DNA from 2 places in the Paenibacillus sp. FSL K6-2393 genome. Region 2 is predicted to be linked to the other one. Evidence: riboswitches for the same ligand, from Rfam matches in the RefSeq annotation. Region 2 holds a riboswitch; the other holds the start of a gene.
What was found. Region 2 has a riboswitch for glycine ahead of gcvT (glycine cleavage system aminomethyltransferase GcvT). Riboswitches for the same ligand answer to the same signal wherever they lie in the genome.

Region 1: linked by a shared signal. The riboswitch ahead of sdaAB (L-serine ammonia-lyase, iron-sulfur-dependent subunit beta) and the one ahead of gcvT (glycine cleavage system aminomethyltransferase GcvT) in region 2 are both predicted to bind glycine.

The regions. Positions count from the first base shown of each region.
Region 1 is NZ_JBBOCU010000002.1:514,282-526,714, forward strand. It holds gene MHI14_RS29535 (methyl-accepting chemotaxis protein) at 1-1,752, shown strand, start outside; gene MHI14_RS29540 (arsenic transporter) at 1,939-3,231, shown strand; gene MHI14_RS29545 (phosphate ABC transporter substrate-binding protein) at 3,883-4,809, shown strand; gene pstC (phosphate ABC transporter permease subunit PstC) at 4,925-5,860, shown strand; gene pstA (phosphate ABC transporter permease PstA) at 5,863-6,750, shown strand; gene pstB (phosphate ABC transporter ATP-binding protein PstB) at 6,763-7,518, shown strand; gene MHI14_RS29565 (phosphotransferase enzyme family protein) at 7,742-8,734, shown strand; glycine riboswitch at 9,090-9,214, shown strand; glycine riboswitch at 9,219-9,354, shown strand; gene sdaAB (L-serine ammonia-lyase, iron-sulfur-dependent subunit beta) at 9,467-10,156, shown strand; gene sdaAA (L-serine ammonia-lyase, iron-sulfur-dependent, subunit alpha) at 10,146-11,123, shown strand; gene MHI14_RS29580 (alpha-glycosidase) at 11,300-12,433, opposite strand, start outside.
Region 2 is NZ_JBBOCU010000001.1:1,596,488-1,608,920, reverse strand. It holds gene MHI14_RS07025 (AraC family transcriptional regulator) at 1-440, opposite strand, end outside; gene MHI14_RS07020 (endonuclease MutS2) at 968-2,971, shown strand; gene MHI14_RS07015 (cysteine-rich CWC family protein) at 3,112-3,363, shown strand; gene MHI14_RS07010 (mannitol-1-phosphate 5-dehydrogenase) at 3,424-4,569, opposite strand; gene MHI14_RS07005 (PTS sugar transporter subunit IIA) at 4,566-5,000, opposite strand; gene MHI14_RS07000 (BglG family transcription antiterminator) at 4,997-7,099, opposite strand; gene MHI14_RS06995 (PTS mannitol transporter subunit IICB) at 7,138-8,592, opposite strand; gene gcvH (glycine cleavage system protein GcvH) at 9,012-9,404, opposite strand; glycine riboswitch at 9,749-9,871, shown strand; glycine riboswitch at 9,875-9,975, shown strand; gene gcvT (glycine cleavage system aminomethyltransferase GcvT) at 10,192-11,328, shown strand; gene gcvPA (aminomethyl-transferring glycine dehydrogenase subunit GcvPA) at 11,325-12,433, shown strand, end outside.

The sequences.
Region 1 (12,433 bases), on a different contig from region 2:
GATAGTCCTGAGCTTCAGGTGAAGCTGGAGCAATACCTGGGCTTGCATCCCGATGCCATGAATATTTTTGTAGGAACAACAGATGGAGTCATGGTTCGAGGTAAACCAACAGCGAGCAGCACACGGGGAGATGCATATGATCCTAGGGAGCGGGAGTGGTACAAACTAGCGATGGACAAGCCAGGTACAGCTGTTGTATCAGCTGTGTCTGTTAATACCGATGGTGTTGCAGTTGTATTTATCTCCAAAACATTAAAGGATCAATCCGGTGTTATCGGTTTATCTCTGGACCTGACAGACCTGCAAGAGCAGGCATCCATTAAGGTAGGTAAAGAAGGCTACGTTATTATTATGGATGCAAACAAAAACTATGTCGTATCCCCTGTAGCAGATGCAGGTACGCCGGAAACGAGTGGCTTGCTGGATGAGATGTATGAAGGTCCAGAAGGTCAATTCGATTATGTGTTCAACGATCAACCGAAGATGATGATTTTTTCAACAAATGAAGCAACAGGCTGGAAAATTGCCGGCACGATGTTCAAGAGTGAAATAACTAATGCAAGTAAGGATATCCGCATGGTCACATTTATTGTTATTCTGGCGGCTACGTTCCTTACACTCCTCTTTATTATCTGGTTTACACGCTCCATGCTGCGTCCAATTAAACGACTGCAGGAATCAGCCAGAGCTGTAAGTAAAGGTGACTTGACCGTGAAAATGGAAACAGGACGTAAAGATGAAGTCGGAGAACTTGCGAAGTATTTTGAACGAATGGTCGATAACCTGCGGATGATGATTCTGGGCGTACAGGAAACGACAGAGCAGGTATCTGCTTCTTCTCAAGAGTTGTCTGCCAGTGCAGAACAAACCACCAAAGCGATTGAACATTCAACACAGGCCATTCAGGAACTGGCTGAAGGTGCAGAGCAGCAGGTAAACAGCGTGAAAGACGGATCGGGACAGATGAGCCGAATGGCAGAAGATGTTCGAATGATGTCGGAGCGTGTGCAATCGATTACGGCCAATATGCGGCATACGTCCGGAGCGGCTTCTTCTGGGAATGAGGCAGCAGGACAGGCTGTGGAGCAGATGAACAGTATTCAGGAAACGGTGGAGCAGCTGGGAACGGTGGTTCAATCTCTGAATGCCCGTTCCGTTGAGATTGGTAGCATGGTTGATGTCATTGCATCCATCTCCAAACAAACGAACTTGCTCGCATTAAATGCTTCTATTGAGGCAGCAAGAGCGGGGGATGCGGGTCGTGGGTTTGCAGTTGTAGCCGGTGAGGTACGCAAACTGGCAGAAGAATCCGGAAGTTCGGCAGCGCAGATTGGTGAGGTGGTTCATAATATCCGTCAGGACATGGATGCCGCTCTAATCGCCATGAATGCGGCTCAGACTCGGGTAGGAGAAGGAATTCAGGCCGTGAATACGTCAGGACAATCCTTTGCTCAGATTCGGGAGGCAGTGGAAGATGCTGTTCATACATTGGATGACTTGTCCGCAACAACGAAGCAACTGGAGAGTGGTGCATCCCACGTTGCCAAGGCGATGAGTGATATTTCGAATGTGACCCAGGAATCGGCTGCAAATACAGAATCCGTGTCTGCATCTTCGCAAGAACAACTGGCATCGGTAGAAGAGATTGCATCATCCTCGGCACATCTGAATAGCATGGCGGAACAATTACAAGGACTGCTTGGCATGTTCAAGATGGTAGAGGATACACCGAAAGATAAGGGCAAAGAGTAAATCCTAGTATTTTAACACCACAATTTACCACACATTTTATAATAGAAGAAAATAAAGATAGACAATGTTCCTGTAGCCCTGTATAAATATATCGTCTGGTTATTCCGCGCATATAGCGGTGTAATCTAACAATATAAGATTGAATTAACGAATAATATATTGATACAGGGTACAGCAGGAGGCTTTATGGTATACGTAGCAATACTGATTTTTGTAGTGACAATCACCTTGGTAATCTGGCAACCTCGTGGGTTGGGCATCGGTTGGACAGCCTCAGGTGGGGCATTACTTGCCCTGTTGTGCGGAGTCGTCAGCTTGAACGATGCCTCGGATGTGGCATCCATTGTATGGAATGCAACGCTGGCCTTTGTCGGCATTATTATGATTTCTCTCATTCTCGATGAGACGGGTTTCTTCGAATGGGCTGCCCTTCATATGGCAAGGCTGGCTGGAGGAGACGGTCGCAGACTATTCTTCTACTCCATTCTGTTGGGAGCGGCGGTGTCTGCCTTGTTCGCAAATGACGGTGCCGCGCTAATTCTGACGCCAATTGTGCTGGCAATGGTGCGTGCATTGAAGTTTGATGAGCGTATGGTGCTGGCTTTTGTGATGGCGAGCGGGTTTATCGCGGATACCACATCATTACCGCTGGTCGTCAGCAATCTGGTTAACATTGTATCGGCCGATTTCTTTGGCATTACATTTGTGGAGTATGCGGTACGCATGGTTGTGCCCAATCTGTTCTCAATCGTAGCGAGTACGGGGATGTTGTTTTTGTTCTATCGCAAAAGCATACCTCTTCGCTATGATATTTTTGCAGCGCGTGATCCGAAGGAAGCAATACGTGATCCGCGGATGTTTCGAATCGCTTGGTTCATGCTTGGGCTGTTACTCGTGGCCTATGCATCCAGTGAGTTTCTGCCGATTCCCGTGTCGGTTATCGTTGGCTCCGTTGCGCTGCTGTTCGCTTTATTGGCACGCAAGAGCGAGGCTGTTGATCTGAAACGGGTAATCAAGGAAGCACCTTGGTCGATTGTGGTGTTCTCGGTGGGCATGTATATCGTCGTATATGGACTGCGTAATGCAGGGTTAACGGATCATCTGAGCCGCTGGCTGGATGCCATAGCAGAGCATGGTCTGCTGGCTGCTTCGCTCGGGATGGGCATCATCGCTGCTGTATTATCATCGGTGATGAACAACCTGCCGACCGTGTTGATTAACCTGCTAGCCATCCAGGGCGCGCATACCGAAGGTATTATTCAGGAAGCATTGATCTATGCCAATGTCATTGGTTCCGACCTGGGTCCCAAAATGACCCCGATTGGATCTCTTGCCACATTGCTGTGGCTGCATGTGTTATCCCGCAAAGGTGTGAAGATTACATGGGGGTATTATTTCAAGGCAGGCATCATCCTGACCATTCCGACATTGTTAATTACCCTAGCCGGGTTGGCATTGTGGTTATGGATTCTGGGTTAGTAAAATTAGATTTACATTAAGCATTAATAAGATAGTCTATTGTAATGTAAAAGGCTGCTCTCACAGCTGGTGCTAAGCACTGGCAGTGAGGCAGTTTTTTTGTTTCTTCTATAGAAGAATTGAATTCTCTATTTCAATTAAGCAGTTAAGCATTTACATAAGGCCAGCCCATTGTAGGGCTGGCCTTCTTTGCCTACTCCCCAGGCAGGAGATTGAAATGCCTGAGATCCAACGAGCGCTGACACAGCGAAGGGAACGGAATCGATTCTGAAGAAGCGAAGCGTTCGCCTGAAAGCTTTCTGTAAGAAAGCTGCATCGGAAGCATAAGCTGTCTCCTAATTACAACAATTAAAATTATTAATCAAAGAAATTTGGAGACAACAGCGATCAGAAGAACGATCCGTAACCGGAACGGCCACTCATGGTATGAGCTACTTCACAATACGGATTGAAACAACGTCCGTTCCCGTAGCGACCACTTCAGCGCAATTTCTCTCAGATAAATTTCAATATACAGCCGATATTTTTAACATTGCGTTTACAAAACATTGATTTTAAGATGACATACCGAAACTACAATGAGTAAAGAGTTGATGGTGAACAAACAAATTCACAAAACGCCATCACTACATTGGGGGAGGAAAACAAAACATGTTTAAAAAGTTGCCGTTTATTTTGATGACCTTAACGTTCGTACTGGTTCTCGCAGCATGCGGATCGAAAAATGACGCTGGTACAGAGGGTGCCGCAAGCAATGGATCAGGAGAAGCTGCTACTGAGCTTAGCGGTAACATTCTGGCAGTCGGATCGACAGCATTGCTACCTCTGGTAGAACAAGCTGGACAGAAATTTATGGCAGTTGATGAATATAAGAACGTAACGGTTCAAGTTCAAGGTGGCGGTAGTGGTACTGGTTTGACACAAGTATCTGACGGACAAGCTACAATCGGTAACTCTGATGTATTTGCAGAAGAGAAACTGGAGGACGAAGCCAAAGTAAAAGAATTGGTTGACCATCAAGTAGCAGTAGTAGCTATGGCGCCAGTTAGCAACAAAGATGCAGGGGTAGAAGATTTGACGAAGCAACAACTGATCGACATCTTCTCCGGTAAAGTAACGAACTGGAAAGACGTTGGTGGTGCGGATCAAGCAATCGTTATTGTAAACCGTCCAAGTAGTTCAGGTACTCGTGCAACTTTCGAGAAGTATGCATTGGGTGCAAAAATGGATGATATCCAAGGTTCGATTCAAGAAGATTCTTCTGGTAACGTAAAAAAATTGGTATCTGAAACGCCAGGTGCTATTGGTTACCTCGCCCTGTCTTACTTGGATGACAGCTTGCAAGTGTTGAAATACGAAGGTGTAGAAGCAACAGTTGAGAACGTAGAAGCAGGAACTTATCCAGTATGGGCTTACGAGCACATGTACACAAAAGGTGAGCCTGATGCAGCAACAAAAGCATTCTTGGACTACATCTTGAGTGACGAAATTCAACAAAACGACGTGACAGAACTTGGATACATTCCAATGTCAGGTATGAAAGTAAAACGCGATGCAGCAGGTAATGTGGTTGAGTAATCTTTGAACTTGCGCATACAGCGAAAGAGGCGGACTTAGGTCCCGCCTCTTTACGCGGTTTGCTCTAAAATAATCCCATATTTTGCATTAATTCTACTATAGAAGGATGGTTGTTATGGAACAGACCGAAGGGGGAACGGTAATGAATAACAAGTTGAAACCGCGCCGGCCCTTAAAAGAGAAACATTATTGGGAAGAGTGGACGGGACGGATCTATACGTCGATTTGTGTCGTTTTCCTGATCGTTGTCATGTTTTCCATTGTTTATTTTGTAGCGTCCAAGGGACTATCGACATTTTTCCAAAATGGAATAAGCATAAGTGAATTTCTTGGTGGGAAAACGTGGAATCCAACTGGAGAGCCTGCGTTCTACGGGGCATTGCCGTTCATCACAGGTTCTTTCATTACAACCTTGCTTGCAGCATTGATCGCAAGTCCGCTTGGCCTGTGTGCAGCACTCTTCATGACAGAGATTGTACCGGGTAAAGGGAAAAAAATCTTGCAGCCTGCGATTGAGCTCTTGTCCGGAATTCCATCCGTTGTGTACGGATTTATCGGTCTGAGTGTCATCGTACCTTTGTTGCGCAGTATCTTCGGTGGAACAGGCGTCGGGATTGCAGCCGGATGTCTTGTTCTCGCGGTAATGATACTTCCTACGGTGACAAGTATTATGGCAGATGCCTTGTCCGCGTTGCCAAAAGGATTGCGAGAATCCTCCTACGCACTGGGGGCCACTCGCTGGCAAACCATCTACCGTGTCATTATTCCAACGACTTTGCCAGCTTTGTTGACAGGTGTCGTTTTGGGTATGGCTCGTGCGTTTGGTGAAGCTCTTGCTGTACAGATGGTTATCGGTAATGCACCGCATGTTCCAACATCCTTGCTCGAATCAGCTTCAACATTAACAAGTGTAATTACTCTCAGCATGGGTAACACCACGATGGGTTCTGTTCATAACAATGCACTGTGGAGTATGGCGCTTGTCCTGTTGGTGATGACATTTGTCTTCGTCATTCTGGTTCGCCTGCTTGAAAGGAGAAACCGGGTATGAAAATGAAGGCAAAGACGGTAGATAAAATTGCAACATCCGTTATCGTTGTACTGGCCCTGTTCATTGTTATTCTATTGCTCGGTCTGCTTGGCTTCATCATGTATAGAGGCATTGGACATATTAGCTGGAACTTCCTGACAAGCGCACCACAGTTGCTTAAGGGTGGCGGCGGGATTGGTCCACAGCTCTTCAACTCCGTATTCTTGCTTGTCTTGACCTTGATTGTTACCATCCCACTCGGATGGGGCGGCGGAATTTACATGGCGGAATACGCCAAACCAGGCAAGATTACCAGCTTCATTCGTCTGGTCGTTGAAGTGTTGTCATCATTCCCATCCATCGTTATCGGTTTGTTTGGTCTTTTGCTGCTAGTAAATCAATTTGGTCTTGGTTTCTCCCTGATCTCGGGTGCCTTGGCTCTGGCGATCTTTAACTTGCCACTGATGGTACGGACAACGGAACAGGCCTTCCGGGCCGTTCCGAAGGAACAGAAGGAAGCAGGTCTGGCGCTTGGACTGTCCAAGTGGAAGATTATTACTTCAATTCTGCTACCTGTGGCATTGCCGAGCTTGATTACGGGTACGATCCTAGCATCGGGCCGGATCTTCGGTGAAGCAGCCGCGCTGATGTTCACCGCAGGTATGAGTAGTCCGCCATTGGACTTTACAGATTGGAATCCAACGAGTCCAAGATCACCGCTTAATCCTTTCCGTCCGGCAGAGACACTTGCTGTCCATATCTGGAAAGTGAATAGTGAAGGTATTGGGCCAGATTCCAAAGAAGTGGCAGCAGGGGCGTCCGCCGTGCTTGTCATTCTCGTGCTGGCGTTCAATCTAAGTGCACGCTGGATCGGTCGGGTTGTATTCCGCCGCATGACAGCTTCGAAATAAGGAGGAACCAACATGGCCATACCTTTTGGTACGGAACAGTTAAGCATATATTATGGACATTTCCAGGCAGTCAAGCAGATTAGCCTGACGTTTCCTGAAGCAAGCGTAACGGCTCTTATTGGGCCGTCTGGGTGTGGTAAATCCACGTTCCTCCGGTCGCTGAACCGGATGAACGACGAGATTGCCGGTTCCCGTACAGAGGGACATATCTGGATGGACGGTAACGATCTGAATGAGCCTGGAACCGATGTAATCAAGCTTCGCCAGAAGATTGGCATGGTGTGGCAGAAGCCGAATCCTTTTCATAAGTCCATCTACAACAATATCGCGTTTGGCCCCCGCTACCGCGGTACGAAGAGTAAGAAGGCACTGGATGAAATTGTGGAAAAAAGCTTGCGTCGTGCTGCGCTCTGGGACGAAGTGAAAGACAGGCTGAACGAGTCAGCTCTGTCTCTCTCGGGTGGACAACAGCAGCGTCTGTGTATCGCCCGCGCCCTGTCTGTTGATCCGCAGATTCTGCTGCTCGACGAGCCTGCATCTGCACTTGACCCGGTATCTACGGGTAAAGTTGAAGAGTTGATTACCGAGCTCAAGAAGGAGCTGCGGATTGTTATTGTTACCCATAACATGCAGCAGGCGGCGCGCATCTCGGATTATACAGCTTATTTCTATCTGGGAAGCATGGTTGAGCACGGGGATACAGAGCATATTTTCACGAACCCGGACAATCGTCTGACGCAAGAATACATTATGGGTCGTTTCGGTTAATTGGATCATGGAGTGTAACATAGAGCAATAGACAGAGAGATTAAGAAATAATAGAGACAAAAGAAAGCACAATGCCTGGACGGTTGTTCGGGGGTTGTGCTTTTTTAATTTATAATTTTAGTGGGATTTTCTGTATGCGGGATAAACATTATGCTACGATATTTAGTGTGAAGAGAACGTTTACATGACTTCGAAGGAGATGTTGATAATCACTACGAATCAGATGTCTTACGACCATATGGCAGCTCAGATTATACAGAACTACACTATTGAGAAACCTGTCGTTTCATATATTCGCCACAATGAGAATCTGACATATCATGTCGTCGATGAAGCAAGCGGGAAGAAGTATCTGTTACGTATCCATCAAGCCGCATATACAAGTATGACAGGCATTCAGCATACGCTTCCTGCGCTGAAGGCAGAGATGAACCTGCTTCATGAGTTAAATGCAACGACGGAATTGCGCGTGCAGCATCCGGTACGGAATGTATCGGGAGACTGGGTCACGGTATGGAAAAGTGAAGCGGGTAAAGAAATCTGCTGTACAGTACTGGAGTGGATTGAGGGAAGGGACATCCAGCAGGGAGAACGCCTGACAACAGAGCAGATCTATGATCTTGGGGCACAACTGCAGATGCTTCATCAATATGGGCGTGAGCAGAATCAGACAGATCGAACAAAGGTGCGGCCGGCATATGGCAACATCCATGAGAACTTGGTCATGCTAGGGCAGCTAGAGGAAGGCGTCCGACTGGGGATTTTTACAACGGAAGACTTCGACCTGCTTCGTGAGACGTTTGAGAACATTAATGAACAGTTAGAAACATACCCGCAGCACGCAGGAACATGGGGGATCATTCATGGGGATATTACTCGCAACAATCTGCTGATAACGGATCAGGGCATATCTATGATTGATTTTTGTCTATACGGGTATGGGTACTATCTTTTTGATGCTGGAGGAGCAGCACTTATGTTCAACCGGGAGGAACGAGATATATTCTTATCCGGTTATACCAAACAGATCGCACCACTGACGGATCGTGATATCCGATTAATGGAAGGATTCATGTTGATTTTTACACTGGGTTATTATGCCTTTCAGATGGCGAATGAGTCGAGGCACGAATGGATGAAAGATCGCATGCCGAAGCTATGCAGCAAGTATTGCAGACCTTATGTACAGAACGAGAGCATATTTTATGAACTGTGATTTATAATCCAGATGTGCAGACTCGGATGGGTTAGTGAGCAGTGTGGATCAAAGATTATGGTTGCCTGAATACCCGAACGGTTTCATGGACAATATCATAAATAATAGTAAGCACATCATTGATTGAAGTAGAACGAAATGAGCTGTTTAAAAGATCTTTTTAACGTATTAATGTAATGAAAGCTGACAAAATATTCTGGTTATCATCGCTTCAATAGGAAATGAAGGAAATACACCCAAAGAAATCGTTAAGTTTGTTGACACTGATCTTCCGGTCGATTAATCTTAATGAAGAAGAAATTAATGACTTCCATGACTGTTCTGACATAAGCTCAGAATGGTTCCATATAGCGGATGATAACGAGCGGGAGAGACCTGGGTTAGCCGAGCACAATGGCTAGTATTCAGGCACCGAAGGAGCAAGCTGCTGCGCACCCGGCGCAGTGGTTAATCTCTCAGGTAAATGTACCATCGTTGGACGCAACTCTGGAGAGTGCGCGAACTGCGCCACCCAAGGGGTATATGATCAGTGGGACCGGTGAACTTGTCTGTAATCGCAGGCAATGCACCTTGTCGTGAGACACTGCTGATCGTGAAACTCTCAGGTATCGAGGACAGAGAGAGGGCCTGAGGCCTTCTTCTGTCCTTTTTTGATGTCATCATTCAGTAAATAAGGAACAATATGGATTAGATTCTGGATGGAAATGACGAATACAATTGGAGGGTTATAAAGTGCGATTTAAAGATGTTTTCTCAATTATTGGTCCGTCCATGACAGGGCCTTCAAGTTCACATACAGCTGGAGCGGCAAGGTTAGGGAGAATTGCTCGTCAGTGGCTTGGATGTACGCCAGAACGTGCCCGGCTGACGTTATATGGTTCATTCGCTGACACGTATCAGGGGCACGGAACAGATCTGGCACTGATCGGCGGTCTTTTGGACTATGTCACAGACGATCCACGTATCCCGGATGCAGAGCAATACGCAGAGGAAGCAGGCATGGAGGTTGAGTTTTATACAAGTGGCCTGCCTGCTCCTCATCCAAATACGGTCAAAATTGAGTTATGGCATGGAGAACGTGCCTGCTCCTTAATCGGTGCATCCATTGGTGGTGGCAGTGTATCGGTGCATGCGATGAATGATTTTCGTGTTCAGATTAGTGGTGAGTTTCCAACACTTGTTCTGCGACATGCGGACAAAGCAGGGGTGCTTGCATCTGTAACGTCCACGATCAGTTCATCCGGGGTTAACATCGGGTATATGCAGGTGGACCGGAAAGCCCGTGATGGCGAAGCGCTTACCGCGATGGAAATGGATGGTGTGCCTAATCCCGATATGCTCAGGCGTCTAAGGGAGCTGGACCATGTGCTGGACATTCGTGTTATCGATTTGAAGAGAGGAGTTGATTCGGATGCGGTTTAAACATTTGCACGAACTGAATACGATCTGTACAGCAGAATCCAAAACCATTGCTCAGCTGATGATCGAGGAGCAGGTTCAGGAGACCAATACACCGGAAGCGGATGTTGTGAAACAGATGTCTGAATATTATCAGGTGATGAAGGAAGCGGTACGCAAAGGGTTAACGGAAGATACGACATCACGCAGTGGGTTAACGGGTGGAGACGGTAAAAAAATGGCCGAGTACATTCGCAAGGGTGAGACTTGCTCAGGAGATGCTTCCGCACTTGCCATGGCGTATGCCCTGTGTGTATCTGAAGTGAATGCCTCCATGGGTCGGATCGTGGCAACACCAACAGCCGGTTCCTGCGGCATCATCCCCGGTGTTTTTATTAGCTCACAGGAGCGTTTTGGCTGGACGGACGAACATTTGGTGAACGGGTTGTTCTGTGCGGGAGCGATTGGTTATGTTATTGCCAACAATTCATTTATCTCCGGGGCCGAGGGTGGCTGTCAGGCGGAAGTGGGTTCCGCGATCGGCATGGCTGCGGGTGCCATGGTTGAACTGCGTGGAGGTACACCGGAACAGGTCGTTCATGCCGTTGGTTTGGCGTTAAAAAATACACTGGGCCTTATCTGCGATCCGGTCGCAGGCCTTGTTGAAATCCCGTGCATCGTCCGTAATGGACTGGGTGCGGTTACGGCGCTGGCTGCGGCTGACATGGCCCTGGCCGGAGTGCGTAGTGCCATTCCGTCAGACGAAGTCATCGACGTCATGCTGGAAGTAGGCAGTGCGATGCCGAGCCGCCATCGGGAGACAGCCCAGGGCGGACTGGCCCAGACACCAACCGGCCGCAAAATGATGCAAAAGCTGGCTAAACCAAAGGCAAAGCGTGCCGAGCCTGAGCAGGAGTCGAAGCCAGCGGATTCTGACACAACTACAAGTGGGGTGGACAATGCTCAAGTGGACAAGGATACTCAGGTTTAAGCTGAACCGGGACCACCGATATATAAATCAGTGACATTATTATGTATAACGGCGAATACAAAAATACAAAAACAAGCGTCCGCGAACCCGAATCCGGGTTATGCAGGACGCTTGTTTTATGCTGCCAGATGAAGCGAAGTTAGGATACTTATATCAGATGAATGTGTATTATGACTCTAGTTCTGGCTCACAGCCGTACTCAGTACGGCATATCCATACGCAGGCAGTTCAATGGCGAGTACGCCATCTTCCTTGGCGGTACGATGGTTTCCGCCGAATAACTCGGTCCATTCTTCGTCACCGGCCTCCAGCTCGACAATAGCCGTCTCTTCTGATCGATTGAACAGAACCAGAATGCGTTCCTCCTCATTTTGCCGCTCAAATACCAGTTGGCTGCCATCGGGACGAGCCTGCAGGAAACGAACGGTGCCTTCTGCACGCAGGGCAGGATGAGCATGACGCAGGGAGATTAGTTTCTGATAAAAGTCGAGCAGCTCCCGGTCCTGCTTCGCTTCGTCCCATTCCATGCATTTACGGCAGCCCGGATCATGTTCGCCGTCCATGCCAATCTCGTCTCCGTAATAGATGCACGGAGCACCCATGTAACTGAACTGGAATAACGCAGCCAGCTTCATCTTGCGTTGGTCGCCTTCACACAACGTGAGCAGCCGTGGGGTATCGTGGCTGTCCAGCAAGTTGAACGCCACTTCGCTGGCCTGAAGCGGATAACGGGATAACTGTCGTCCGATGGAGTTCGCGAACTGTTCTGCGTGCATTGTATTTTTCACAAAGAAAGCATTTACGGCATCGGTAAACGGATAGTTCATGGACGCATCGAACTGGTCGCCTTGCAGCCAGGCAGAGGACTCATTCCATACTTCGCCCAGAATATAGGCATCCGGATTAGCCGCTTTGACTACACGGCGGAAATCACGCCAGAATGCATCATCCACTTCGTCTGCCACATCCAGCCGCCATCCGTCCGCACCCACTTCCTTGATCCAGTACTCGGCAACCTCCAGCAGATAGGCCTTAACCTCGGCATTCTCCGTATTCAGCTTTGGCATATGCGCTTCGAATCCGAAGGTCTCATACGTAGGAATGCCGTCCTTCACGTCCAGCGGGTATTCATGTACATGGAACCAGTCCTTATATTTGGATTGTTCTCCGTTCTTCTGCACATCCACAAACGGCGCAAATGTCTTCCCGGAATGGTTAAACACAGCATCCAGAAGTACACGAATTCCACGTGCATGGCATAGCTCGACCAGTCGTTTCACGGTATCTGCGTCACCAAAGTGCCGGTCTAC
Region 2 (12,433 bases):
AGGCTGTTGGTATAACTTAGGTAGGAGCCAATTCGGTCTCGAATGCTGAAATCATCCAATTTGCCAAAAGAACGCATGGACACGACCCAATCTTCATCCAGATTAACCAGATAGGCTTGGTCAATGTTCGTAACCGCTTGCAAGTTGTTAAAACCGGATGTCAGATCACGAATCTCCTGAAACTCGCTGCTGTCTAGTGGTTTCTTCATCGCTTGTAGTACCAGGGGCGAATTAACATACTGGATGGATGATAATTGCAGGCTGCGCAGAACTTGTTCTACCCGCATTTGGGTCTGATGTAATATCTGAAGATTGCTCTCACGCACTTTCTGTTCAATGTCACGTGATGCAATCGTATACGAGACCGAACCAATAACAATGACCGGAAGGGCTCCGAGGATCAGGGTAAAACAGAGCAAACGCAGTAAATACTTAGGCAAGAAGAGCATCCTCCTTTATACATATGTTCATTAAATTAAATCGCTTTCATTGGATTATTTTACTATTGTTATTTTAAAACCCATTCTTATTCAAGTCCACTCATTTATTCTAAAGGTTGACTTCAAACCAATTTCCAGTTTATATTGGTTGCATATTCCTCAATCAAAGGAGAGATTTTTAATGTCGGTGAATGTTCTTAACTAACCAAGTTTCATATTCAGGAGTTTGGCCTTTCATTGCGCTTGTGCCCATATGGCATACGTGTATTTCATGATGCGCCAGATCCCTGTACTTAGTTAAGAACAGCGGATATCATAAATCGCCTCCGGGATTGTAATTGTCCGGGTCTATTTCCGCGCTGAGTTCAGCGCTTATTTTTTAATATAGACCTGTAGTGGACTTTGCTTTCCCATATGTTTAGGGCGGAGAATGACGTTTGTTCATTCTCCGCCCTTTTTGCGTTTTCCAGGAATATGTTTCATCGCATCAACTGAAATCCCAATTCAAATTCAAGGAGAGATTACGCATGAATGAAAACACATTAAACAGTCTGGGCTATCCACAAATTCAAAAAAACGTTGCAGACTGCGCCCTGTCTTACCTGGGCAAACGTTATGCGAGAGAACTAAAACCGATGGTAGATGCTCACCTTATTCAGATTCGCCTGGAAGAAACTGCAGAAGCGGCTGCGTTGATTCGCTTCGGGGCCAGTATTCCCCTCCCTTCACTCGACGGAATGGAAACCATTATGGATCTGCTTGGCACCGGTTATCTATTCAGTGAACGCGACTTCAGTCATCTCGCTCAGTTCCTGCGGAGCTGTGCACAACTCATGAAGTACATGGAGGGCAAATCTGGGGCCGCTCCCACCGTCAGTCGTTATGCAGCATCCATGATTCTGATTGAACCTTTGCTGATTGAGATCGAGCGCTGTATTCATAGTGGACGGATTCAGGATCAGGCGAGCAAGGAACTGATTCGAATTCGCAAAAAAATGACCGTCAATGAGGAACGTATGAAACGAAAGCTTGATTCTCTGGTGAGCAAACATCGCTCCATTATGCAGGAGCATGTCATCAGCCAACGCGGAGGAAGGACCGTTTTACCCATTAAGAAAGAATTCCGTAAACAGGTGAAAGGCAGTGTGCTGGATGAATCCGGGAGCGGGCAAACCGTATATATTGAACCCGCTGAGTTAGTAGGCCTGCAGATGGAATTGGCTGCTCTACAAGCGGAGGAATCCCGAGAGGAGATGAAAATTCTCGGTGATTTAACCTCCCTGGCCGAATCGTATAACCGTGAAATCGCCCTGAACACCGAAACGGTAGGTGTATTGGACTTCCTGTTTGCCAAAGCCAAATATGCGGCCACCATGGACGGACGTACCGTTCGAGTCAATACTCAGGGCCACATCAGCCTTCAACGTGCACGTCATCCATTCATGGGTTCTTCCATGGTTCCCCTTGATTTTGCAATCGGCAGAACGTACTCGTCGCTCATTATTACGGGTCCGAATACCGGCGGTAAAACGGTCGCACTCAAAACACTTGGTTTGCTAACCCTGATGATGCAATCCGGTTTGCTTATTCCGGTGGAGGAAGGTGGCGAGATGGCTGTTTATAACGAGGTAGCGGTTGATATTGGTGACGGGCAGAGTTTGGAACAAGCGCTCAGTACATTCTCAGCACATATTCGCAATATGATTGGCATACTGGAACAGGCCAATACGTCAACTCTGGTGCTCATTGATGAGATGGCTTCCGGCACAGATCCCGGTGAAGGTGTCGGACTGTCCATCGCCATGCTGGAGGAGCTGCACAGCCGCGGAGCAACCGTTGTGGCTACAACACATTTTGGTGAAATCAAACATTTTGCTGCTGCCTCGCCAGGATTCGAAAATGCCCGTATGGAATTTGACACCGTTTCTCTCCAGCCGCTGTATCGATTGCGTATCGGAGAAGCTGGTGAAAGCTATGCTTATTCCATCGCATTAAAGCTGGGCATGCCACAGCGAATTATCGAGCGATCCAAGTCCCTGTCCGATCAAAGTATTTCAAGAGATCGTACATTAGTGTTCACATCATCTCCTTTGGAAAATCCGGCCCTGACGCCTGATCGTTCCGTTGCAGAAGCAGACGGCCCAGCAGAGTTATCCAAGCGGAACCAGTCGAAACAGTCAAAGGATTCAATCGGTCCCCACAAAAAGACAACAACCAGAGAGTCGGATTCTCCTGCTCCTGCCAAAACTTTTCGCAAAGGGGATCGGGTGTATGCGGCCTATCTTAATCAGTCGGGCATCGTCTGTGATGTCGAGGATAGCCGTGGAAATATCGGGGTCATGCTGCGAGGACGCAAAGTCAAAATCCATAAGAAACGCCTGACCCTGCATATATCAGCCGATGAGCTTTATCCGGGTGACGATTATGACTTGGACATTGTGCTAGAAACAAAGGAAAATCGAAAGAAGCGTAAGTTGATGGGACGCAAACATGTGGAAGGCCTACAGATCGAATTACCGCCTGAAGAATAGCCGATGGGAGAAACAGATGTGGTGAACTGGAAGTCATATATACAGAGCGAAATCCATAATCACCGGCACATTTCTGTTATACTGGGGACCAGTATGTTTAACTTCAGCTCGTAGCTATTGCACAGGGAGGGAAGAACTGAATGTCTGCAGAACAAGACGATCAAGAGCACATCCATATCGATGTTCTTGTCTGCCCATTATGCGGGGAAGCTAATCGCTGTTCCTATGCCGCAGGACATCCTCATTCGGAATGCTGGTGTAACCGGGCTACTTTCCCCGAGGGTGTGTTTGACCGCATTCCGCCAGAGCAGCGTCGAAAATCGTGCATATGTCAACGCTGTTTGGACGAATATGCCGATAAAAGCCAACAAAAAGAAGAGCCACACAGTTAACAACTGTATGGCTCTTCTTCATTATGCCTCATCTATACTGTTAGCTGGCTGCCACTGTTCTTACATTTGGTTATACTGGGCAACAGCCTGTTCAAGCACCGGATGATGCTCATCCATGGACGTATATTGGTGGAGCGCAGCTGTAATCCCCTTCTGGCGGATCATGTTCTGCAGTTCAACTGCTTCCGGATCATCGGAGACATCGAACTTGCAGGCTGCTGCCATACCCATAGCCAGATAAGTCGTATCAGTTCCATCCGCATATGCCTGAAGGGCCGGGCGAACCAGACGATCATTTGGAGACAACTTGCGCAGCGGGGAACGACCAACTCGAGTAACCTCATCGGTGAGATACGGGTTGACAAACCGTCCCAATATTTTGACAATATACTGCTCATGTTCTTCCGGGTTGAATGCAAAACGCTTCACCAGAACTTTTCCGGTTTCCTGCAAAGCACCGTATACAATCGATTTCACCTTCTCGTCGGCAATAGCCTTCTGAATCGTGTCATACCCGTGCACATTACCTATATAAGCTGCAACGCAGTGTCCTGTATTAACAGTGAACAGCTTCCGTTCGATATACGGCTCCAGATCATCGACATATACGATACCCTCAACCGGTTTGAATGCAGGAGCCATCTGGGAACGATCCACCACCCACTCGTAAAAAGGCTCCACCTGTACATGCAACGGGTCTTCATGATGCTGAATAGGCACTATCCGGTCTACGGCTGAATCTGGAAAATAAACGTACTGATCTGCAAGGGAACGCACTTCTTCATTGAGCAGAGCATATACATGTTCTTTCAACTGTGTACTGGCTCCAATGGCGTTCTCACAAGCAATAATGTGAAGTGGGTTTTGAACAGGACCTGAATTCAGTCTTTTCTCAAGTCCCTTTGCAATACCTGGTGCAATATGTTTCAGCACACCCACACCCACTGCGGTTGTAATCAGATCAGCTTCCACAACGGTTTGGGCAACCGTCTCCAGCTGGGTCCCATCAATTGCATTTACGCCTGTGACGGTCTCCTGATCCTTGCTCTCGTTAGCCAGTTCCACCGTATACTGCCCCCGTTGCTGGAGAGCTGTTACCAAGTTCTGATTCACGTCGGAGAAAACCACCTCATAGCCCGCACGGGACAGAATCAAGCCGATAAACCCGCGACCAATGTTACCTGCGCCAAAGTGTAGGGCCTTCATAGCTCCATTTCACTTTCCAGAATAGCGATAACTTCTTCGGCTGTTTTCGCCAGACGCAAGGCCTCCATATTCTCATCTTCAGCACAGATCACCGCGATGCTAGTCAGGATCTCCATATGTTCCCCGCCTTGAGCCGCGATACCAATGACCATATAAGCCTTTTCTTCGCCAAAATCAACACCCTGTGGATACTGGATGACAGAGATACCTGTGGATAAAATGAAAGCTTTGGATTCCTTCGTACCGTGCGGAATAGCCAGGCCGTTCCCTACATAGGTCGAGACAATCTCTTCCCGTTCAATCATCTTTTCAATGTAATCAGCGGTAATATGTCCCGCATCCTTCAGAATCTGCCCTGCCATACGAATCGCTTCGTATTTGTCCTGAGCCGTCGCGTTCATGATGACTTTATCTGTTGTTAACATACTCATAATGGTTGACCTCCAATTTCGGTTTTACTGCGATAAAATCCAACAAGTTCTTGGGACAGGTAATGGATGAGTTCATCCCTGATTCCCTTTTCCAGCAATGTAATCATTTCTTCCTGCAATAACAGGGCACTGATCTCACTGAGAACCTCCAGGCTTTCCTTGGATAATTCTCTGGGACCAAGCATCAAGAGGACATGGGTAACTCCTGCCGGATCATCCGGCGTACGAAGAAGTGGCTCAGTGAGTTGAAACAAGCTAATGGACGGCCTATAAATTCCCTCACTGCGTGTATGAAACAGCGCAAGTCTTGTACCGGGAATCTTCTGACTCCCCACTGCTTCACGTGCCTCCAACCGTTTTGCGATCTCCCCCGGTTCCTTCAGCACACCAGATCCATGGAGTACGTTGCACATCGCATACACCGTTTTATAGAACCCGATGTCCTGATTATCCAGCGGGTACACCTGAAACTTGCCAATAATTCGGACGATTTCAACTAAAATAGCTTCCATTCCATCAGGGTCAGAGTAACGACTTGTCGTCTGAACCTCTGCTTCACGGGGCTTATTATGCTGTCGTTGTAACGTTGTTGTTCGGATAAAATGACGCAGACGTTCGCTCTCTTCTGCCGTAAGCAGTGGACTCACTTTGTAATACTGATGCTCATCCATCGGCAGATCAACAGTAGATAAGACAAGATCATATTGATCTGTAGGTATCCGGGCAGCCTCGTACCAGGACACGCTATCCATAATCCGAATCTCGGGAATCTCCTTGGATAATCGGCTGGAAAGCATGCGTGATGATCCGATTCCGCTTGTACACACGATGATCGCCCTGATCTCCCGTTTCAATGCACGTAACCTCTCGATGGAAGCTCCAAAGTGCATAACCAGGAAACCAATCTCCTCATCCGGAACGTCTGTGCCTGGCCAAGCTTGCCCCACAGATTTTTTGACATCTTCAAAGAGGGAATCATAATCCTTGCGAATCTGCTGCAAAAGCGGATTACGAATCATCTGTTGTCCTTCAATTCGCTCCATTACAGGTTGCATATGACCAAGCAGACCTTCACGAAGCAAACGATCCTCATGAAAGGCGTAATGCGTCCTCGCCTGCATCTGATCAATCAGTGAATGTACCCTGTCCAGTAAAATCAAGTCGTCTATTGGCAACAGCCTCGAAGAGTGAATCCGCTGCTCTGTCTCAACTAATAGTCTGTGAAAATAAGCTTGCTCATCTTGGGAGAATGTCAGCCCCAGCTGGGTGGATAACACACCACACAAGCGGGAAGCCATATAAGGTGGAACCTTCATCTCATCCTGCTCTGCAACTGCATCTCCCGTGTTCTCTCGTGGAGACATACGGCCAATGCCAAAGCCTTTACGAATACGTACAACCGCTACGGATAATTGAATCAGCAGCTTCATGTATTGCCGTTCCGGGATGTTCTCCAGCCATTCGATATCTGGTTGCCATAACGCATTCTCGACCGTAAGCACATCACCGTGCCCAATCATATCCAACAGTTTTTGGTTTACGATGGATCCTCCCTGTTCTGGCTGTCTTCCGAATAGGTCGGACTCATCCAGAAATTCGAGAGCAAGTGCAGCTATGGCTGTGCGATGAATCGTCTCACTTCCGTTAATCTTGACGCCATATCCACGTCTGCGAACCAGCTTCAGTCCCGCCTGACGAATTCGTGACTCCAGATCGTCCAGATCAGTGGTTACGGTGGATACGGTCACTTTCAGATCCGAAGCCAAGGCGAGTAACTTTACAGGCTCCGGTTCATCCAGCAGGATGCAAAGCATGAAGAGCTTACGCTCTTCCGGCGTAAACTCTACATATTCTTTACCCTCTAGTTGCTGGCGCAATACAGCCAGATCATCGGAACCGGCATCGATTCGGATACCGGTTCCTGATTTTTTTTCCAGCCTCATGCCCAAAGGTTCAAGCCATTGTTCAATCATTTGCAGCTCCCGGTGAACTGTTCGGGTACTGACCTTTACTTCAACGGCGATTTCGCCGGCAGTGACTTCATGTGGATGCTCCAGCAGAAACTCCACGATTTCACGTTGTCTTTTGGTAATACTCATATCTCAGCCTCCGGCTCAGGGAAAACAAATGCGTGCAATTACTTTAGACGTTCAACGAGCGCATCGTATTCCGGGCTTTTTAGGAAGTTGTCGATGGATATATGTTCTGCGTTCGGCGCAACGGAGCGGGCACGATCGGTTAATATTTGTTGTGTGATGACCACATCTGCATCCGGCGGGATATCACTGATAGCCGTATTGGTCACCGTAACGTCAATCCCCTCTGCCTTCATCTTCTTGCGTAGAATGGAAGCACCCATGGCACTCGACCCCATCCCTGCATCACAGGAGAAGACAATTTTCTTCACGTCTGTTTTGACTGTAGAAGAAGCCATATCTGCGGCTCTGTCTGCTTCACGATGATTAGCCGTAATGCCAGCGTTTGGCACGGTTCCTTGACTCTTCATGTCTTTCATCCGACTGGATGCGGACTCCAGATCTTCGTCCTTTTGTTTACCCGTTTTCAGCAACACTGCTGCTACCAGGAAGGAAACGACGGCTGCTACAAGCACCCCTGCAAGCATTGGCAGGTATCCACCTTTTGGTGTTAAGAGGAAATACGCGATAATACTACCCGGTGATGGTGCTGAAACAAGTCCTGCTCCGGTGAGCATAAATGTTAATGTACCTGCGACGCCACCCGCAATTGCGGCAAGAATCAGAATTGGTCTCATCAAAATGTAAGGGAAGTAGATCTCATGAATTCCCCCGAAGAAATGAATGATAACGGCACCTGGTGCAGAAGATTTGGCCATTCCACGTCCGAAGAAACAGTAAGCAAGCAAGATACCAAGTCCCGGACCCGGGTTCGATTCAAGCATGTATAATACGGATTGCCCTAATTCTCTCGCTTGATCTGTTGCAATTGGTGTTAGAATCCCGTGGTTGATTGCATTGTTCAGGAACAATACTTTACCTGGTTCAATGATTAGGTTGACCAGCGGCAGCAAACCAAGATTCATTAAGCCTTGTACCCCGGCAGATAATACTTTGCTAATTGCTTCTACAGCAGGCCCGATGCCCAGTAGCGCAAAAATCCCCAAGATCCCGCCAATAATACCGGCTGAGAAGTTGTTAACCAGCATTTCAAATCCGGCTCTAACTTTACCTTCGATCGATTTATCAAACTTTTTGATGATCCATGCTGCCAGTGGTCCGGCAATCATGGCACCTAGAAACATCGGGATATCACTACCCACGATGACCCCAATGGTCATAATGGCACCCACGACACCACCACGCTGACCATGCACCATCGTACCCCCGGTGTAACCGATTAACAGTGGCAGCAAATATTTGATCATCGGATCGACTAGCTGTGCCAGTGTCTCGTTAGGGAACCAGCCTGTTGGAATGAACATGGCCGTAATTAATCCCCAGGCGATGAACGCTCCCATATTCGGCATGACCATACCACTCAGGAAACGGCCAAAACGCTGCACACCTACCCGTAGCCCACCTTTGGAATTGGACGATTGGTCCAAATTACTCATTGTATTATCCTCCTTGGATCAAGTGATTATGATTTATGAAAGGGGTATCATTTCTCCCCTGCTGTAATCCTAAGCGAGAATGCTCTCCTGTTCAATGAAATGAAAGCGTACTTTCGTCATGAACAATGATGACAACATTAGGTTATGTAATCGTTTTAATCGATGCATAATGGCTGAACCCATTGGTACACAAGGTTTTTCTTGCCTATGACTTTTATCATTTCCAGAGTCATTTTCTAACCTATAGCTTGGTCCAATCAGATGATTTACATCCACAATCTGCTCAAATCTACATTCAAAACCATTCTTGGAAAGCACAAAAAACCTGTGCAAGCATCCGGCTCACACAGGTCGAAACAATATGAAACTCATTTCATTCGCTTATAAAATATATGTTAATAAGTACAAGTTCGTTGATACTATTCTTCCGTATGTTTACGATACGCGTCTGCATTCATCAATGTAGACAATGCTGCTGTCAGATCTCCCTCAACACGAATCTCAATCATCCAACCTTCCTCGTAAGGAGAGCTGTTCACAAGTTCAGGGGAGTCCTGCAACGAATCATTGACTGCAATAATTGAACCTGTGACGGGAGAGAACAAGTCGGAAACCGTTTTGACCGATTCAATCGTTCCAATGCTGTCCTCTGCTTTTACATTGGTTTCAAGGTCAGGCAATTCCACAAACACAATGTCACCCAGCTGATGCTGCGCGAACTCGGTAATGCCAATACGTACAGTATCCTCCCCTACGGTTTGCACCCATTCGTGCTCTTCACTGTACAGGAAATCACTTTTCAATTCGCTCATCGATATCCGCCTCGCTTTTCATTAAATGAGTGCATGCGTTCTTTGACCTTAACCTTTTTCCCAGAACATAGCGTATGATATTTTTGATTCAAATGTCAAGATACCTCACAATTTATTTATTGATCACCTCTAAATCCTGTAACCCGATTACACTCTTTCTTCATATACTGGTGAATATTAGAATAGTAAGCGCAGTCTTTTTAAATACACGAACAATAACATTGAAACCAAATTAAATATTCGGTTTTTAATTATAATCTATGACATCGTTCTTGACATCGGTAGTGGATTCACGTTTTAATGAGAGGAGTAAATGTGTTTATTGGACTATGTTATACCCGCGGATGAATGTAAAGGGAGAGATTACCCGTGACACCCGATTCGGGATGTACATGAGGTAACGCCGAAGGAGTAAACCACCGATAAGCGGGGGTGAATCTCTCAGGCAAAAGGACTTTTACGGGACGCAACTCTGGAGAGCATCTATTCGCCCTGTGCGGGCGTTATGATCACCCAAGGGGAAACCTGCTGCACAACGCAGCGGGGTAACTCTCAGGTACAAGGGACAGAGCCTTAGAATACAGCGTGCTACTTGGCATGCCGATTCTTTGGCCTGTCCTTTTCCTTTTTCCCAAAAAACGAAAAACAGGATGTAGAACGGCGCTGTCATAGCTGCCTTAACATACTTATCTACGAAAAATCTCTGCTGAAAAATGTAAAAATACCCTGGTTCATTGATCCACGATTGTATATCCGGCCGGTTGACGGCCCATGACGAGGTGATTTGATGTCCGATTTGCTTAGAACACCACTCTTCCCACTGTATCAGCAATACGAAGGCGTACGGTGCATTGATTTTGGAGGCTGGGAGCTTCCAGTGCAATTTAGCGGAATCCAGAAAGAACATGAAGCGGTGCGTGAGCGTGCTGGACTATTTGATGTATCCCATATGGGTGAATTCACCGTACAGGGTGAGCAGGCTGAAGTTTTTTTGCAACAAATGACGACCAATGATGTGACCACGCTCGTTCCGGGTCAAGCCCAGTACACCCTGATGTGTTATCCAGATGGCGGTGTGGTAGATGATCTGCTCGTGTATAAGCTGGAAGATCAGCATTACATGCTCGTTGTTAATGCCTCCAACATCGACAAGGATTGGGCGTGGCTGCAAGAGCACTTGATCCCTGGCGTAAGCATGACTAACGATTCTGAGCAGACGGCGCTGCTCGCCTTGCAAGGTCCACTGGCTGTAGATATTATCGGGAAAGTTACAGATACGGATGTATCCTCGATTGAGCCTTTCCGTTTTGTACAGCAGGCAGAGGTATGCGGCGTTAAATTACTGTTGTCCCGTACAGGTTATACCGGTGAGGACGGCTTTGAACTATATGTACCTGCGGACCATGCTGCTGCGGTGTGGAATGGATTAATGCAAGCCGGAGAAGGTCACGGACTCGTACCAACCGGACTTGGTGCCCGGGATACACTGCGCTTTGAAGCAAGGCTCCCCCTGTATGGACAGGAATTGTCGGCAACCATCTCTCCGCTCGAAGCTGGCGTTGGCATGTTTGTGAAGCTGAATGCCGGACCTTTTATCGGATACGAAGCCTTGTTACAGCAAAAAACTGACGGGCCTGCCCGCAAACTGGTCGGCATCGAAGTGCTGGAGCGTGGTATTCCCCGCCCCCACTATCCGATTTACGCCGAAGGCGTACAGATTGGTGAAGTAACAACAGGCACGCAATCACCTACATTGAAGCGTAATCTGGGGCTTGCTCTCATCGACAGTAAATACGCTGCGCTGGGAACCCCGCTTGAGATTGAGATCCGCGGCAAGAAACTAAAAGCCGAGGTCGTGAAGACCCCTTTTCATAAACGGACACGTACGTCGAAGACACCTACTCAAGGAGCTGATCAAGCATGAGCAAGCACCGTTACATTCCCATGACTGAGCAAGATCAGAGCGCCATGCTCGCAACCATCGGTGTGGATACGCTGGAGGAACTGTTTCAGGACATTCCGCAGGAGATTCGTTATCAGGGCGAGCTGCCCGTATCCTCCAAACTTGATGAATATGCGCTGACACGTCATATGTCCAAACAAGCCGGCGCTAACGCCAATTTCGAAACACACGCCAGCTTCCTCGGCGCTGGCATATATGATCATCATGTTCCTTCCGTCATCAATCATGTCATTTCCCGTTCCGAGTTTTACACTGCCTACACACCTTATCAGCCTGAGATCAGCCAAGGTGAACTACAGGCCATTTTCGAATTTCAATCCTACATCTGTGAATTAACCGGTATGGCTGTAGCCAATGCCAGTATGTATGACGGCGCAACTGCCTTTGCAGAAGCAGGTAATCTGGCCGCAGCGGCAACTCGTCGCAAACAGCTCATCGTATCCCGTACCGTTCATCCGGAAGCCCGTCAGGTATTGCAGGCATATGCGCACGGATTAAGTCTGGAGATTGTCGAGATTGGTTATAAGGATGGCGTCACTGATTGGGATGCCCTGCAAGCCGCCATATCGGACGATACCGCTGCTGTCATGATCCAGAGTCCGAACTTCTTTGGTGCTGTAGAAAATGTAAAACAGGCTGCCGACCTCGTGCATGCGCACAAGGGCCTGCTCGTTGTAAGTGCCAACCCGCTATCGCTGGGTCTGCTGGAAGCCCCAGGCAAGCTGGGTGCCGACATCGTTGTAGGTGATGCGCAGCCCCTCGGCATCGCCGCTTCACTCGGCGGCCCGACATGCGGATATTTCGCCGTATCCCAGCCTCATATGCGCCGAATTCCTGGCCGAATTGTAGGCCAGACCACCGATCGCAACGGCAAGCGTGGTTTTGTACTCACACTGCAAGCACGTGAACAGCACATCCGCCGCGAAAAGGCGACATCCAACATCTGTTCCAACCAGGCTTTGCTTGCACTCAGCGCATCTGTGTACATGTCCATCATGGGTAAACAGGGCATGATCGATGTCGCGGATCTGAATTTGCAAAAGAGTCATTACACCCTGAATACATT